DNA from 2 places in the Aeromicrobium sp. P5_D10 genome. Region 1 is predicted to be linked to the other one. Evidence: riboswitches for the same ligand, from Rfam matches in the RefSeq annotation. Region 1 holds a riboswitch; the other holds the start of a gene.
What was found. A riboswitch is a leader RNA that binds a small molecule or an ion and turns the genes downstream of it on or off. The one in region 1 is predicted to bind cobalamin.
Positions count from the first base shown of each region.

Region 2: it holds a riboswitch for cobalamin, as region 1 does, so the genes downstream of both, cobN (cobaltochelatase subunit CobN) here and ACXJKC_RS18100 (fibronectin type III domain-containing protein) in region 1, are expected to answer to the same signal.

Region 1 is NZ_JBFUME010000010.1:88,961-95,900, reverse strand. It holds gene ACXJKC_RS18100 (fibronectin type III domain-containing protein) at 1-1,663, opposite strand, end outside; cobalamin riboswitch at 1,814-1,958, opposite strand; gene ACXJKC_RS18095 (DUF1707 SHOCT-like domain-containing protein) at 2,011-2,544, opposite strand; gene priA (bifunctional 1-(5-phosphoribosyl)-5-((5-phosphoribosylamino)methylideneamino)imidazole-4-carboxamide isomerase/phosphoribosylanthranilate isomerase PriA) at 2,549-3,274, opposite strand; gene ACXJKC_RS18085 (alpha/beta fold hydrolase) at 3,318-4,022, shown strand; gene ACXJKC_RS18080 (hypothetical protein) at 4,084-4,689, shown strand; gene ACXJKC_RS18075 (hypothetical protein) at 4,689-5,297, shown strand; gene ACXJKC_RS18070 (hypothetical protein) at 5,317-5,862, shown strand; gene hisH (imidazole glycerol phosphate synthase subunit HisH) at 5,873-6,523, opposite strand; gene hisB (imidazoleglycerol-phosphate dehydratase HisB) at 6,520-6,940, opposite strand, start outside.
Region 2 is NZ_JBFUME010000001.1:5,105-12,044, reverse strand. It holds gene ACXJKC_RS00060 (TetR/AcrR family transcriptional regulator) at 1-125, shown strand, start outside; gene ACXJKC_RS00055 (flavin-containing monooxygenase) at 122-1,564, shown strand; gene ACXJKC_RS00050 (hypothetical protein) at 1,555-2,166, shown strand; gene cobA (uroporphyrinogen-III C-methyltransferase) at 2,178-2,918, opposite strand; cobalamin riboswitch at 3,028-3,156, shown strand; gene cobN (cobaltochelatase subunit CobN) at 3,195-6,815, shown strand; gene cobF (precorrin-6A synthase (deacetylating)) at 6,812-6,940, shown strand, end outside.

The sequences.
Region 1 (6,940 bases):
GCGAGTCCACCTTGGCCAGGGGGTGCGCCGTGTGCTCGGCGAAGTGCTGAGCCGTGCCGTTCTTCCACGACAGTGTGACGTCTGCGCCGTGCGTGACCTTCAACGAGAGCCCGATCTCGGCGACAGCGATGCGGCTGATCGCCGTCTGAAGAGCCAGCCGTGCACCGTAGACCGCCGCAGCGGACGCATCAGCGTCGTCATGGACCGTGGTGGCCTTCGTGATCGCGTCCTGCAGCAGGGTCCACCGGAACTCGGCCGCCGCTGCACCATGGCCGATTGCCTTGGCCTCGTCGGTGACGGTCTCCAGTTCGCCCAGATCGGCGGCGCTGGCCTTTTCGGTGACGCCGGCGAAGTACTGGGAGAACGAGGCTTTGTCGTAGTCGCCCCGGTCTTGGTTCGGAACGACAGCCTTGACCGTGCGATTGTCCGGGTCAGCGTTGTTCGAACCGTTGAAGGTCGAGGCATTCAGCGACGGCTTCGTGGTGTGCAGGAACGTGATGCGCTCCAGCGTCGTGATGCCGTTGAACGTCGTGGTGGAGCCGAAGGTGTAGGTCTCGGCGGCGACCACGACGTTGCGGAGCGAGCTGTTGCCCTGGAACGGATTCGCCACGGTGTAGTTGGCGACGGGAGGCAGGCTGACATCGGTCAGCGCAGTCATGCCGCTGAGGGCGTAGGTCGTCGCGTCCACCGCACCCGACAGGTCGAGCTCTTCGATCGACGTCCCCGCGTACGAAGCGTTACGCAGATCCGTGTAGTCCTGAGCGTTCAACGTTCCCGTGATGCTGAGCTTCTTGACGACGCTGTAGTCGTAGTCGCCTGCGGTCTGGCCGAAGTCGCTGACCAGCTTCTCGCGCAGCTTGGTCAGGAACTGACCCTGTGCAGTCGTGGTGAGCCGAACCCACGAAGAAGCTGGGTCCGCGGTGTTCAGTGCTGTGAGCGAAGCGGTGACCTGCTGCTGCGTGGCAGTGGGATTCACGGCCGTCGTCCTGGCCGTGGCAAGTTCTGCGTCAGTAGCCGTTGCGGTCTTGCCCTTGCCGATGCCCCTGATCAGATCGGTCTTGTCGACTTGGGAGAAGTAGGACTCACTCTCCCAGCAAGAATCTGCCAGGCCGAGGTCGCAGCCATAGCCGTACAGCGTGAACTGCCACCGCATGACGTCACCATCGTGCAGAGTCAGTGCACCCGCACCGACCTGGGCCGTCACGTTGTTGACCGTGTACATCCAGCCAGACATGGAGTTGTAGTCGGGCGTGCCGAGGTACGCGTCTCCGTCGGTGCCGGTCAGCTCGAATCCCGGCTGGCTCGTGATGTACGACGGAACGTTCGCGGTTCCCTTGTCGAAGCCCTTGACGCCCGACAGGTACCAGCCCGCGCTGCTGGTATCCCCAGCGTCCAACGCGGTGAACTGGTGCGATGTCTCATCCAGGACGCTCTCGGTGACAGCCGCGGCCGTCGAGCCCTCCGGGACCGTCACCTTGACCGGCTCGACGTAGTAGCCCTGACCGATGTTGTAGCCCTCGAAGGTCACGTAGACCGATATGTCGCTTGCTGCTTGGGCGGCCGGAGCCAGCCCCAGCACGAGGGCAAGTGTGGTGAACGCGCTGATCAGCGCTGCTCCCACTCGGCTGCGACGCCGTCTTTCGATGATGGACCGGGATCCCATGAATTCTCTCCTTGCTCGGACCCCGCAGAGGTAAGGCATGGCAGAGAAAACGTCCCGATCGACACAAAACTCCGCGTCAGAGAATCTGGCGCGGAGCTGTTATCGAATCGGAGAACGATTCGGCCATGTCCCGCTTTCCGCGGCAGGACTTGGCCAGACACCCTCGTGACAGGTACTCCGACTCGTGGCGCGATCGCTCACGCCACACACGGTTGCGGGACAGCGCCGGATTCTCACCGACTTCCCCCAGCACGAGTGCAACTGGTTACAGCAAGTCACGATTTCCGTGACTCAAGAACGGACCTTAACGCATTCCCGCGTAGTCAGGTCCTGATGTGACCGACGTCCTATCCCAGCCCGCGCCGACGACGACGCTTGGCAGCGATCTTGTCCTCGATCGCCTCGATCCGCGACTCGCGGTTCAGCCGCATCGAGAAGTAGCCGATCCCCACGCCGAGGCTCGGGAAGATCGGCCAGAAGAACAACAGCCCGCCGCTCGCGATACTCGTGGCACCCCAGATCGCCACGCACAGCCCGGACACGAAGATCCACCCATTGCGGGCGTCGCGCAGATCGCGCTGGTACTGGGTCACCGCCTGGACCTGCAGGCTGGAACGGTTGGCCGCCTGCCTCACGACCGGGGCGGGGGTCGCCACGACCAGGTCGGTCAGCAACGCTGCAAGCCCGCCCACGAGGCGGGTGCCCAGGACATCGGCACTCCGTGCCTCGAACTCGTCGCGGGTCAGCCTGCCGTCGGCATAGGCGTCGCGCAGCACCGTGACGGCATGATCGCGGTCGGCATCGGTCGCCCTGAGCAGCGCAGCGTCCGGCTCGCGAGGATCGGCCGAGAAGCCCGACCAGATCTCCGCGCCCGACGCCATGGGTTCAGACCTCGCGTACCGCGGCGAGGGCTTCGGGCAGGGTGAACGCACCGGCGTACAACGCCTTGCCGATGATGGACCCTTCGACGCCGAGGTCGGCAAGCGTCGCGATGTCACGCAGGTCCTGCAGGCTCGACACGCCGCCCGAGGCGACGACGGGCTTATCGGTCACGGCGCACACCTGACGCAACAGGTCGAGGTTGGGCCCGGTCAGCGTGCCGTCCTTGGTCACGTCGGTGACGACGTAGCGGGCGCAGCCGTCGCGATCCAGGCGCGCCAGGGTCTCGAACAGGTCGCCGCCGTCCTCGGTCCAGCCACGGGCAGCCAGCGTCGTGCCGCGTACGTCGAGGCCCACCGCGATCTGATCGCCGTACTGGCCAACGACCTTGGCGCACCAGTCGGGATTCTCGATCGCCGCTGTGCCAAGGTTGACGCGTGTGCAGCCGGTCGCCAGCGCCGCCTCCAGCGAAGCATCGTCGCGAATGCCGCCTGACAGCTCGACCTTGACGTCGAGACGGCCGATGACATCGGCGAGCAGCTCGCGATTGGAGCCCTTGCCGAAGGCCGCATCGAGATCGACGAGGTGGATCCATTCGGCCCCATCGGCTTGCCATTGCAAGGCGGCGTCGAGCGGGGAGCCATAGGAGGTCTCACTACCGAGCGCTCCTTGGACCAGGCGCACGGCCTGTCCATCGGCGACGTCGACAGCGGGCAGAAGTTCAAGAGTCACGACGTGATGTTATCTGTCGGTGGCCGTGTCTACCGTGGGCGGTATGAATCTCATCCTCGTTCCCGGTTTTTGGCTCGGCTCCTGGTCGTGGCAGCAGGTGACGCCCGCGCTCCTGGCCGCCGGTCACGACGTCACACCCGTCACGTTGCCCGGACTCGAGTCCGTCGAGACCGACCGGTCGGGAATCGGCTTGGCCGATCACGTCGCAGCAGTCGTGGCGCTGGTCGACGCCGCCGATGGTCCGGTGGTTCTGGTTGGTCACAGCGGAGGTGGCACCGTGATCCACGCCGTGGTCGATCAACGGCCAGATCGTATTGCCCGCGCGATCTACGTCGACAGCGGACCGCTCCCGCACGGCGTGGCGACCAATCCGAATCTGCCGGCCGACGGCGCCGATCTGCCCCTACCCGACTGGGATGTGTTCCGCGCAGACGGCTCCCACGATCTCGACGGATTCAGCCAAGAGCAGCTCGGCGAGTTCCGGGAACGCGCCGTGCCGCATCCAGTGGCTGCCGCGCGCGATCCTCAGGTGTTGAGCGCTGGCAAGGGACGATACTCGGTTCCGATCACGCTGATCTCGACCACGTTCACGCTCGACCAAATTACGTCGTATCGCGATGCGGGCGAGGAATACTTCGCCGAACTGCCGAAGATCACCGATGTCACGATCGTCGAGCTGCCCACGGGCCACTGGCCGCAGTTCACCGAGCCGGAAGCACTGGCGGCGGCGATTCTCGACGCCATCTGAGACCGGTGACGCAACTGTCATTCGCCCGTGAGCGGCCTGCGCGCGGGTTACAATCTGTCACATGCGCACCATCACACACTTGGCCATCAGCGGCCTTGCCACCATTGCCGTGCTGACCGGCACCGCCGTCACGGCCGTGGCCCAGTCCGACAAAATCACGGACAAACGAGCCGACGTCGTGCAATACGACGGGATCGAGGAAATCGGAGGCAATGGCACGGTCCTCAATCGCGCTGACAGTCTCGCCAGCGGTATCGACGCCACGAGTGCGACGGTGAAACACAGCAAAAAGAGCCTGAAGGTCACGATCCGCGTCGCCGAACTGACCAGCCAGGAGATCTCCGCCTACGCAACGATTCGTCTCAAGGGTAAGAAGACCCCCAAGTACGTCATCTACAGCATCAGCAAGAAGAAAGTCGGCGTCTTCAACTTGAGCAATATGAAGCGACTGTGCACCGGCAAGCAGACCAAGAAGGCCGGCAAGAAGGGCACCATCGCGTTCAGCGTCGCCCGCTCGTGTCTCAAGAAGCCCAAAGCCATCAAGGTCGAGGTCGGATTGGGCCGTTTGATCGAATTCGATGACGAGAACTTCACGATGTACGAAGACCCCATCTCGCCGTCCGCAATCCGCAGGCCAAAGGCCACCGGCTGGCTGAAGGCCAGCTGATGCGAACTCTCACGCATATGGTCGCCGGCAGTCTCGCAGCGACGGCACTTCTCGCCGGCACCGCCGTGACAGCTTCGGCACAGTCCACCACGATCAAGGACAAGCGCGCCGACGTCGTGCAATACGACGGATACGCCGACGACGACGGCACGGTGCTCAACCGTGCTGACAGCATCGCCGCAGGTCTCGACGCGACAAGTGCGAGCGTGAAGTACGGCAAAAAGACGCTCAAGGTGACGATGCGATTCGCCGACCTGACCACAGGGACGATCCAGGTCTACGGCGGCATCCGGGTCAAAGGCAAGAAAACTTGGCCCAGCTATCAGATCATCAGCGACGGCTCCAAGAACCGGGTCGCGGTCTACAACCGCAACTATTCCAAGTACCTATGCAGTGGCGATCTGACACGCAAGAACGGTGTCCGAGGAACTGTCACCTACCGGATCGCCAACTCCTGTTTCAAGAAGCCCAAGCGCATCAAGGTCCAGACCGGCGTGTACGGGTTCGTCGGCGACCCTTCGCGTGCGGACGTCACCATCCATGACGAGTCGATCTCGTCGTCCAAGGTCAGGTCAACGACCTTCACCAAGTGGCTCAAGGCCAACTGACAACATGAAAGACATGCATATGCGCACCATCACTCATCTGATCGCTGGCGGCATCGCCGCCACTGCGCTTGTGGCCGGCACGGCCGTGACGGCTTCGGCACAGTCGACCACGATCAAGGACAAGCGCGCCGACGTCGTGCATTTCGAAGATGTCGAAAATGACGACGTGGGGACGGTTCTGAACCGAGCAGACAGCATCGCATCGGGAGTGGACGTCACTAGCAGCACCGTCAAACACGGCAAGAAGTCGCTCAAGGTCACGATTCGATTCGCCAACCTGGCCAAGAGCCCGGTCATGTTGCAGAGCGAGCTCCGGGCCAGAGGCTCGAAGAAGATCTACAACGTCGCCAATTTCGGGTCGAACAAACGCGTGTCTGTCTACAACAGCTCGTACAGCAAAGAGCTCTGCAGCGCCAAGTTGAGCCGCAAGGCCGGCAAGAGCGGGCGACTGTCCTTCACGATCCCCCGCTCCTGTATCAAGAAGCCGAAATCGCTCAAGATTCGCAGCGTTGTTGGCAATTTCCCCACCGGAACCGCAGCCGATCCGTTCGTCGCGACGCTCTGATCCACCTCGATCAGAGCGTCGCGAGCCAGTTCTGCAGCAGTTGGCGTCCGGCATCGGCGGACTTCTCAGGGTGGAACTGGGTCGCCCACAGCGGACCGTCTTCGACCGCCGAGACGAACTTGTCGCCGCCGTACTCAGTCCAGGTCACCTGTGCCGCGGGCAACGCAGGTGGACGGCTCAGAACCCAGTCCCGCAGGCCGTACGAGTGCACGAAGTAGAACCGTTCGTCCTCGATGCCGGCGAACATCCGCGAGCCGTCGACAGCGTCGACGGTGTTCCAGCCCATGTGCGGAACAATGGGAGCCTGCAGGCGCTCGATCACGCCCGGCCATTCGCCGCAGCCTTCGGCACGCACACCATGCTCGATGCCCTCGCCGAACAGGATCTGCATACCGACGCAGATGCCCAGCACCGGCCTGGAGGCGATCAGACGTCGTTCGACGAGCCGGACCCCGTCGACCGCTTGCAGGCCGCGCATGCAGGCTTCGAAAGCGCCCACGCCCGGCACCAAAAGACCGTCTGCATCGGCAACCTTGCGAGGGTCGCTGGTGAGTTCGACGTCGGCACCGGCCCGCTCGACCGCGCGAGCGGCCGAGCGGACATTGCCAGAACCGTAGTCGAGAACAACGACCCGGGGTCGGGTCGCAGAGCTTGTCGTCACAAAGCGCCCTTGGTGCTGGGGATGCCTGACTCACGCGGGTCGATCGCGATCGCATCGCGCAACGCCCGGGCAACCGCCTTGAACTGGGCCTCGGCGATGTGGTGCGGATCGCGCCCCTCGATGAGTTTGACGTGCATTGTCATCGCGGCGTGGTGCGCGATCGACTCCAGCACATGCGCGGTCAAGGAACCGGAGTACTGGCCGCCGATGATCGCGGTGATCTGACGCTCGGGTTCGCCGCTGTGCACGAAGTACGGGCGGCCTGAGACGTCGACGACGGCCTGGGCCAGTGACTCGTCGAGCGGGACGAGCGCGTCGCCGTACCGTTTGATGCCGACCTTGTCACCCAGAGCCTCACGGAGTGCCTGCCCCAGGCAGATCGCGGTGTCCTCGACCGTGTGGTGAGCGTCAATGTGC
Region 2 (6,940 bases), on a different contig from region 1:
CCGTCGCTGCGCTGACCAAAGCCGTATGTCGCGAATGGCTGCAACGCGGTACCTACACGAGGGACGAGGCGCTCGACCTGCTGACCGACAGTGTTCTGCTGTTCGCCCAGAAAGGGACCACATGACATCCATCGGGATCATCGGATCCGGCTTCGGCGCACTCGCCGTCGCGATCGAACTGCGCCGCGCCGGCCATGGCGACCTGCGGCTGTGGGAGCGCGCGGACAGCATCGGCGGAGTCTGGCGCGACAACACCTATCCGGGTGCCGCGTGCGATGTGCCGTCCCCGCTGTACTCGTTGTCCTATGAACCGAATCCCGACTGGTCGTACCGGTACGCCCGTCAGCCCGAGATCTTGGCCTACCTGCGCTCGACGGCCGACAAGTACGGCATCACGCCGCTCGTGCAACTGGGTCGCACCGTGGTGGCCGCGCACTTCGACGAGGACGCATCGAACTGGACCGTCCGGTTCGACGACGGTTCCGCACAGACCGTTGACCTCCTGGTCAGTGCCGTGGGACAGCTGTCGCAGCCCGTCCTTCCACCGATCCCCGGCATCGAGACGTTCGCCGGCGCCACCTTCCACTCAGCGCGCTGGGATCACAGCGTTGATCTGACCGGCAAGAAGGTCGCCGTGGTCGGCACCGGTGCCAGCGCTATCCAGTTCATCCCGGAGCTAACCGAGCAGGCCGCAGAGCTCGTAGTGTTCCAGCGATCGGCTTCGTACATCGTGCCGAAGCCCGACCAGTCGTACGGTCCGCGGTATCGCGCGGGCATGCGGCATATCCCGGGCATGCTCAAGGGCGAACGGGCCACGTTCTGGGGAGTCGCCGAACAGTTCTCCCGCGGTCTCGACGACGGCACGGTTGCAGGCAAGACCATCAAGACCATCGCTCTCACACATCTGTCAGCCAAGATCAAAGACCCCGTCCTGCGGGCCAAACTCACCCCTGACTACCCCGTGGGCTGCAAACGGATCCTGTTCGCCAATACCTATTACCCCGCGATCGCGAAACCCCATGTCGACTTGGTGACCGATGCGATCACGCAAATCACACCCACCGGCGTCGTGACCTCGAACGGCTCCGTCCACGACGTCGATGTCATCATCTACGCGACCGGCTTCGACACCCAGGAGTTCCTCGAGCCGATCGACATCACCGGCGTAGGCGGCCAGAAGCTCTCCGCACAATGGACCGATGGCGCTCGCGCGTATCTCGGCATCTACGTGCCGAACTTCCCCAACTTGTTCCTGTCGTACGGCCCCAACACCAATCTCGGCGGTGGTTCGATCATCTACATGCTTGAGGCGCAGGCCCGTCACATGCGTCAGAGTCTGGATCACCTGCGGAACCATCGGCATCGATCGGTCGAGGTGACCGAAGCAGCCGAGGAGGCGTACGACCGTGAGATCCAGGCCCGCCTCGGACGTTCGGTGTGGTCGCACTGCAACAGCTGGTATCGCCACGCATCGGGCCGGATCACGTCCAATTGGCCGGGTTCCACGCATCCCTATGCCAAACGGACCAGGACACTGCAGCCGGAGGCCTTCGCATGGCGGTGAACAGCTTTCCGGCCGAGCCGTGGGATCTGCACGGGCATGCCTACATCGGCATCTGGCTCATACCGCGTCAAGACCTGCCACGGCCGCACTCGGCGGCCACCGTACCCGTGACGATATTCGGTCGTGGCATCGTCTCTGCCGCGTTCTTCGTCTATGAGCAACCGAGCCCCCTGACGTACGACGAGGTCATGTCGACAGTCGTGGTACGTGACGGATGGCGGCTGCGGATCTCGATCACCCATATCTGGGTCAACAGTCCCGCCTCCCGCGACGGCGGCCGTGCTCTCTGGGCGATTCCGAAGGAACTTGCCGACTTCGAAGTCTCCCCACATGCCTCCTACGTGGCCAAGGACATCGGCTCACTGCAGATCGGACGAATCCGGCGGCTGCCGTTCGCGCTCCCCCTCGGATTCCGTATCGCCCAGGATCGGCGAGGAAGTCTGAAGGTCTCGCGCGTCCGCGGACGTATCCGGATGGGTTCGGGCCGGGCCGTCTGGCGATTCGCCGACGACGGTCCGCTGCGATTCCTGAGCGGACGCCGCCCCATGCTGACGCTGGCGGCGAAGCCCTTCCATCTGCTGTTCGGCAGCAGGACGGTGTAGCTCACACCGAGTCAGCGGGTCTGCGTCGACTGTCCGGCAAGCGCCGCAACGGCACCGATGACGATCACGGCCGGCGGTTCGACCTGTTCTCGCTCCATCGTGACGCGCACCTCGTCCAGCGTCGTGAGAATCGTCCGTTCCGATGGGAGGCTGCCATCGCAGATCAATGCGACGGGCGTCTCCGCTCCCATCCCGCCGGCCGTCAGCGCATCGGCGATGTGACCCGCGTTGGCTACACCCATCAAGACGATGATCGTGCCGCCGACGGAAGCCAGAGCCGACCAATCGGTCAGGCTCGACGGATGCCCCGGAGGCACGTGACCCGACACGACCGTGAAACCGTGGACCAAGCCACGATGGGTTGCCGGGATTCCGGCCAGCGCCGGAACCGCGACCGCCGAAGACAGACCCGGAACGACCCTGACCGGAACGCCTGCCTCACGGCAGGCATGAAGCTCCTCGAAACCGCGCCCGAACACGTAACCGTCGCCGCCTTTGAGCCGGACGACTCGCAATCCCTGCTTCGCGCGATCGATCAGCAGCTCATTGATCGCCTCCTGCGGAGTCGTCCGTCCGCGAGGGAACTTGGCCACATCGAGGACTTCGACGCCGGGACGCAACTGCTCCAGCAACGCCAAGGGGGCCAGGTGATCGGCCACCACGACATCGGCGGCCATGAGGGCCTTCAGGCCTGCGACCGTGATCAGTTCGGGGTCGCCGGGCCCGCCGCCCACCAACGTGACACCCGCCATTCCGGGCTCTCCTGCCGCAGGAAGATCGGGCGTCGACAACGTCAAACCAAGCATTGCCCCATTGTCGCCTGCGGCTCGGACGTGACCGGCAACCAGGGCGTCCGACGGCCACCGCTGGTTCTCCCGTAGTCTTCGAGTACGCCCGTGGCGCAGGAACCCGGTGACAATCCGGGGCGGTTCCGCCACTGTGACATCCGACAGGATGAAGCCAGACACTGTTCACGGGACGGTCCGACCAATTGATGGGGCGAGAACCCCTAGGAGGAGCCCGGCACCATGGCCGAGTCGTCTACACGTATTGCCCTGCTGTCCACGTCCGACACCGACTTGCTCTCCGCACGCGCGTCGGGAGCCGACTACCTGTACGCCAACCCATCCCGACCGAACCACACCGAGATGGCCGAGGCCCTCGAGAAGGCCGACCTGATCGTCGCCCGCATCCTCGGCTCCCCGCAGGACCTGTGCTCGGGCTTCTGGCGCATCCGCGACCTCGGCAAGCCGATCGTGGTACTCGGCGGCGAGCAGACCCCGAGCGCCGAGCTGATGGAGCAGTCGACCGTCCCGATCGGCGTCGCGGCCGACGCGCACGTCTACCTCGCCGAGGGCGGCCCAGCCAACCTCGCGCAGCTGCACGCCTTCTTGTCCGACACCGTCCTGCTGACGGGCGTAGGCTTCGAGCCGCCGGCGACGCTGCCCGAGTTTGGGGTGGCCGAGCGCCCGGCCAAGCCGGCGGACCTGCCGCGAATCGGGGTCTTGTATTACCGGGCGCACGAGGCGTCCGGTAACAGCGGCTTCGCGCACTCGCTCGCCGACGCGATCGACGCGACCGGCGAGGCCGCCGGCGTCCCGATCTTCAGCTCATCCCTCCGCGCGGCCCCCGACGCCCTCTTCGACGAGCTGGCGAAGCTCGACGCCCTGATCGTCACGGTGCTCGCGGCGGGCGGCACCAAGCCCGGCACCGTCAGCGCCGGTGGTGACGACGAGTCGTGGGACGTCGCGCGGATGAAGGCGCTCGACATCCCGATCCTGCAGGGTCTGTGCCTGACATCGAGCCGCGAGGACTGGGAGGAGTCCGACGACGGCGTGACGCCACTCGACTCGGCCAACCAGATCGCGATCCCCGAGTTCGACGGACGCATCATCACTGCGCCGTTCTCGTTCAAGGAGATCGATGAGGACGGGCTGCCCCGCTACGTCGCGCACGACGAGCGCAGCGCCCGCGTGGCCGGCATCGCGATCGCCCACGCCCGCCTGCGCCACCTGCCGGCCGCCGACAAGAAGATCGTGCTGATGCTGTCGGCCTACCCGACCAAGCACAGCCGCGTCGGCAACGCCGTCGGCCTCGACACCCCTGCGTCGACGATCCGCCTGCTGCGCGCGATGCGCGACGCCGGCTACGACCTCGGCGCTCCTGGCGATGTGCCCGGCCTCGAGATGGACGACCTGACCGAGGCCGGCGATGCGCTGATCCACGCGCTCATCGCGGCTGGCGGCCAGGACGAGGAGTGGCTCACACAGGTGCAGCTCAACGAGAGCCACGTCCGTATCCCGGCCGCGCAGTATGCCGAGTGGTTCGAGAACTTCCACCCCGACCTGCGCGACGCGATGCTCGAGGCGTGGGGGCCCGCGCCCGGCAAGCTGTTCGTGAATGATGAACAGGAAATCGTCCTCGCCACGATCCGCGCCGGCAACGTCATCCTGATGATCCAGCCGCCCCGCGGCTACGGCGAGAACCCCGTCGCGATCTACCACGATCCCGACATGGCGCCGTCGCACCACTACCTCGCCGCGTACCGGTGGGTGGAAGAGTCGTTCGGCGCCCACGCCGTCGTCCACCTCGGCAAGCACGGCTCGATGGAGTGGCTGCCGGGCAAGAACGCGGCGCTATCGGCCGCGTGCGGCACCGACGCCGCGATCGGCAACCTGCCGCTGATCTATCCGTTCCTCGTCAACGACCCGGGCGAGGGCGCGCAGGCCAAGCGACGCGCGCACGCCACGATCGTCGACCACCTGATCCCGCCGATGGCGCGCGCCGAGAGCTACGGCGACATCGCCAAGCTCGAGCAGCTGCTCGACGAGTACGCCAACATCGCGGCGATGGACCCGGCCAAGCTGCCGGCGATCCGCTCGCAGATCTGGACCCACATGCGTGCCGCCGAGATGCACCGCGACCTGGGGCTCGACGACATCCCGGACGAGGACGACTTCGACGACTTCATCTTCAACGTCGACGGTTGGCTGTGCGAGATCAAGGACGCGCAGATCCGCGACGGCCTGCATGTCCTCGGGCAGGCGCCGTCAGGAGAGGCGCGGGTCAACCTCGTGCTCTCGATCCTGCGCGCCAGCCAGATCTGGGGCGGCGAGACTGGAGCCGTCCCGGGCCTGCGCTCGGCGCTCGGGCTCAAGGAGGGCGACCCTTCGACAGGCTCAGGACGAGCGGCGTTGGTGGAGATCGACGAGATCGAGGAGCAGGCCCGCGAGCTGGTGCTCGCCATGGAAAAGGAACAATGGTCACCTTCAGTGGCCAGGACTCTGCATGACAGCCCAGATGTGGTCCAGGTGCTTGAGTTCGCCGCGACCGAGGTCGTCCCGCGCCTGGCGAAGACCACCGACGAGCTCGACCACGTGCTGCACGCCCTCGATGGCGGCTTCATCCCGGCCGGACCGTCGGGCTCGCCGCTGCGCGGACTCGTCAACGTCCTGCCGACGGGTCGCAACTTCTACACCGTCGACCCCAAGGCCGTCCCGTCGCGCCTCGCGTGGGAGACCGGACGCGCGATGGCCGACTCACTGATCGAGCGGCACCTGCACGACACCGGCGAGTACCCACGCTCGGTCGGCCTGTCGGTCTGGGGCACGTCGGCCATGCGGACGTCCGGCGACGACATCGCCGAAGTGCTCGCACTGATCGGCGTCGAGCCCGAGTGGGACCCGGCCTCCAGGCGGGTCAACGGCCTGCGCATCGTCCCGCTCGACGAGCTGGGGCGCCCCCGCATCGACGTCACGGTACGTATCTCGGGCTTCTTCCGCGACGCGTTCCCGCACGTCATCTCGATCCTCGACGACGCGATCCGCCAGGTCGCCGAGCTCGACGAGCCCGACGACCGCAACTACGTCCGCAAGCACTACTTGGCCGACTATGACGTTCACCAAGACAAGCGACGTGCAACTGTCCGCATCTTCGGTTCGAAGCCCGGCTCGTACGGCGCGGGCATCCTGCAGGTCATCGAGGCCGGCAATTGGAAGAACGACGACGACCTCGCCGACGTCTACACGGCTTGGGGCGGCTTCGCCTACGGTCGCGACCTCGACGGCGCCCCGGCGGCCGACGACATGCGCGCCAACTACCGGCGCATCGCGGTCGCGGCCAAGAACATCGACACCCGCGAGCATGACATCGCCGACTCGGACGACTACTTCCAGTATCACGGCGGCATGATCGCGACGGTGCGCGCGCTGACGGGTAGCGACCCCAAGGCGTACGTCGGCGACTCGACGTCGCCCGACGCCGTCCGCACCCGCACGCTGCAGGAGGAGACGACCCGGGTGTTCCGCGCCCGCGTCGTCAACCCGCGGTGGATCGGTGCGATGCAGCGCCACGGCTACAAGGGTGCGTTCGAGCTGGCCGCGACGGTCGACTACCTGTTCGGCTTCGACGCCACGACGGGCGTCGTGCACGACTGGATGTACGAGACGCTCGCGAAGGAGTACGTGCTCGACGAGACCAACCAGCAGTTCCTTCGCAAATCCAACCCGTGGGCCTTGCGCGGCATCGTCGAACGTCTGCACGAGGCCGCCGATCGTGGCCTGTGGGCCGAGCCCAATCCTGAAACCCTTGAGGCGATGCAGGCGGTGTACCTCGACGTCGAGGGCGACCTGGAGGACCGCGGACAGTGAAGGTGCTCATCGCCGGGGTCGGCATGGGACTGCAGCATGTGACGGGAGAGGTCGCCGAGGCCTTGGCCGGAGCCAACTACGTCATCGCTGCCACCAAGGGTCCGGACGACGGGCTGCTGGCGGCA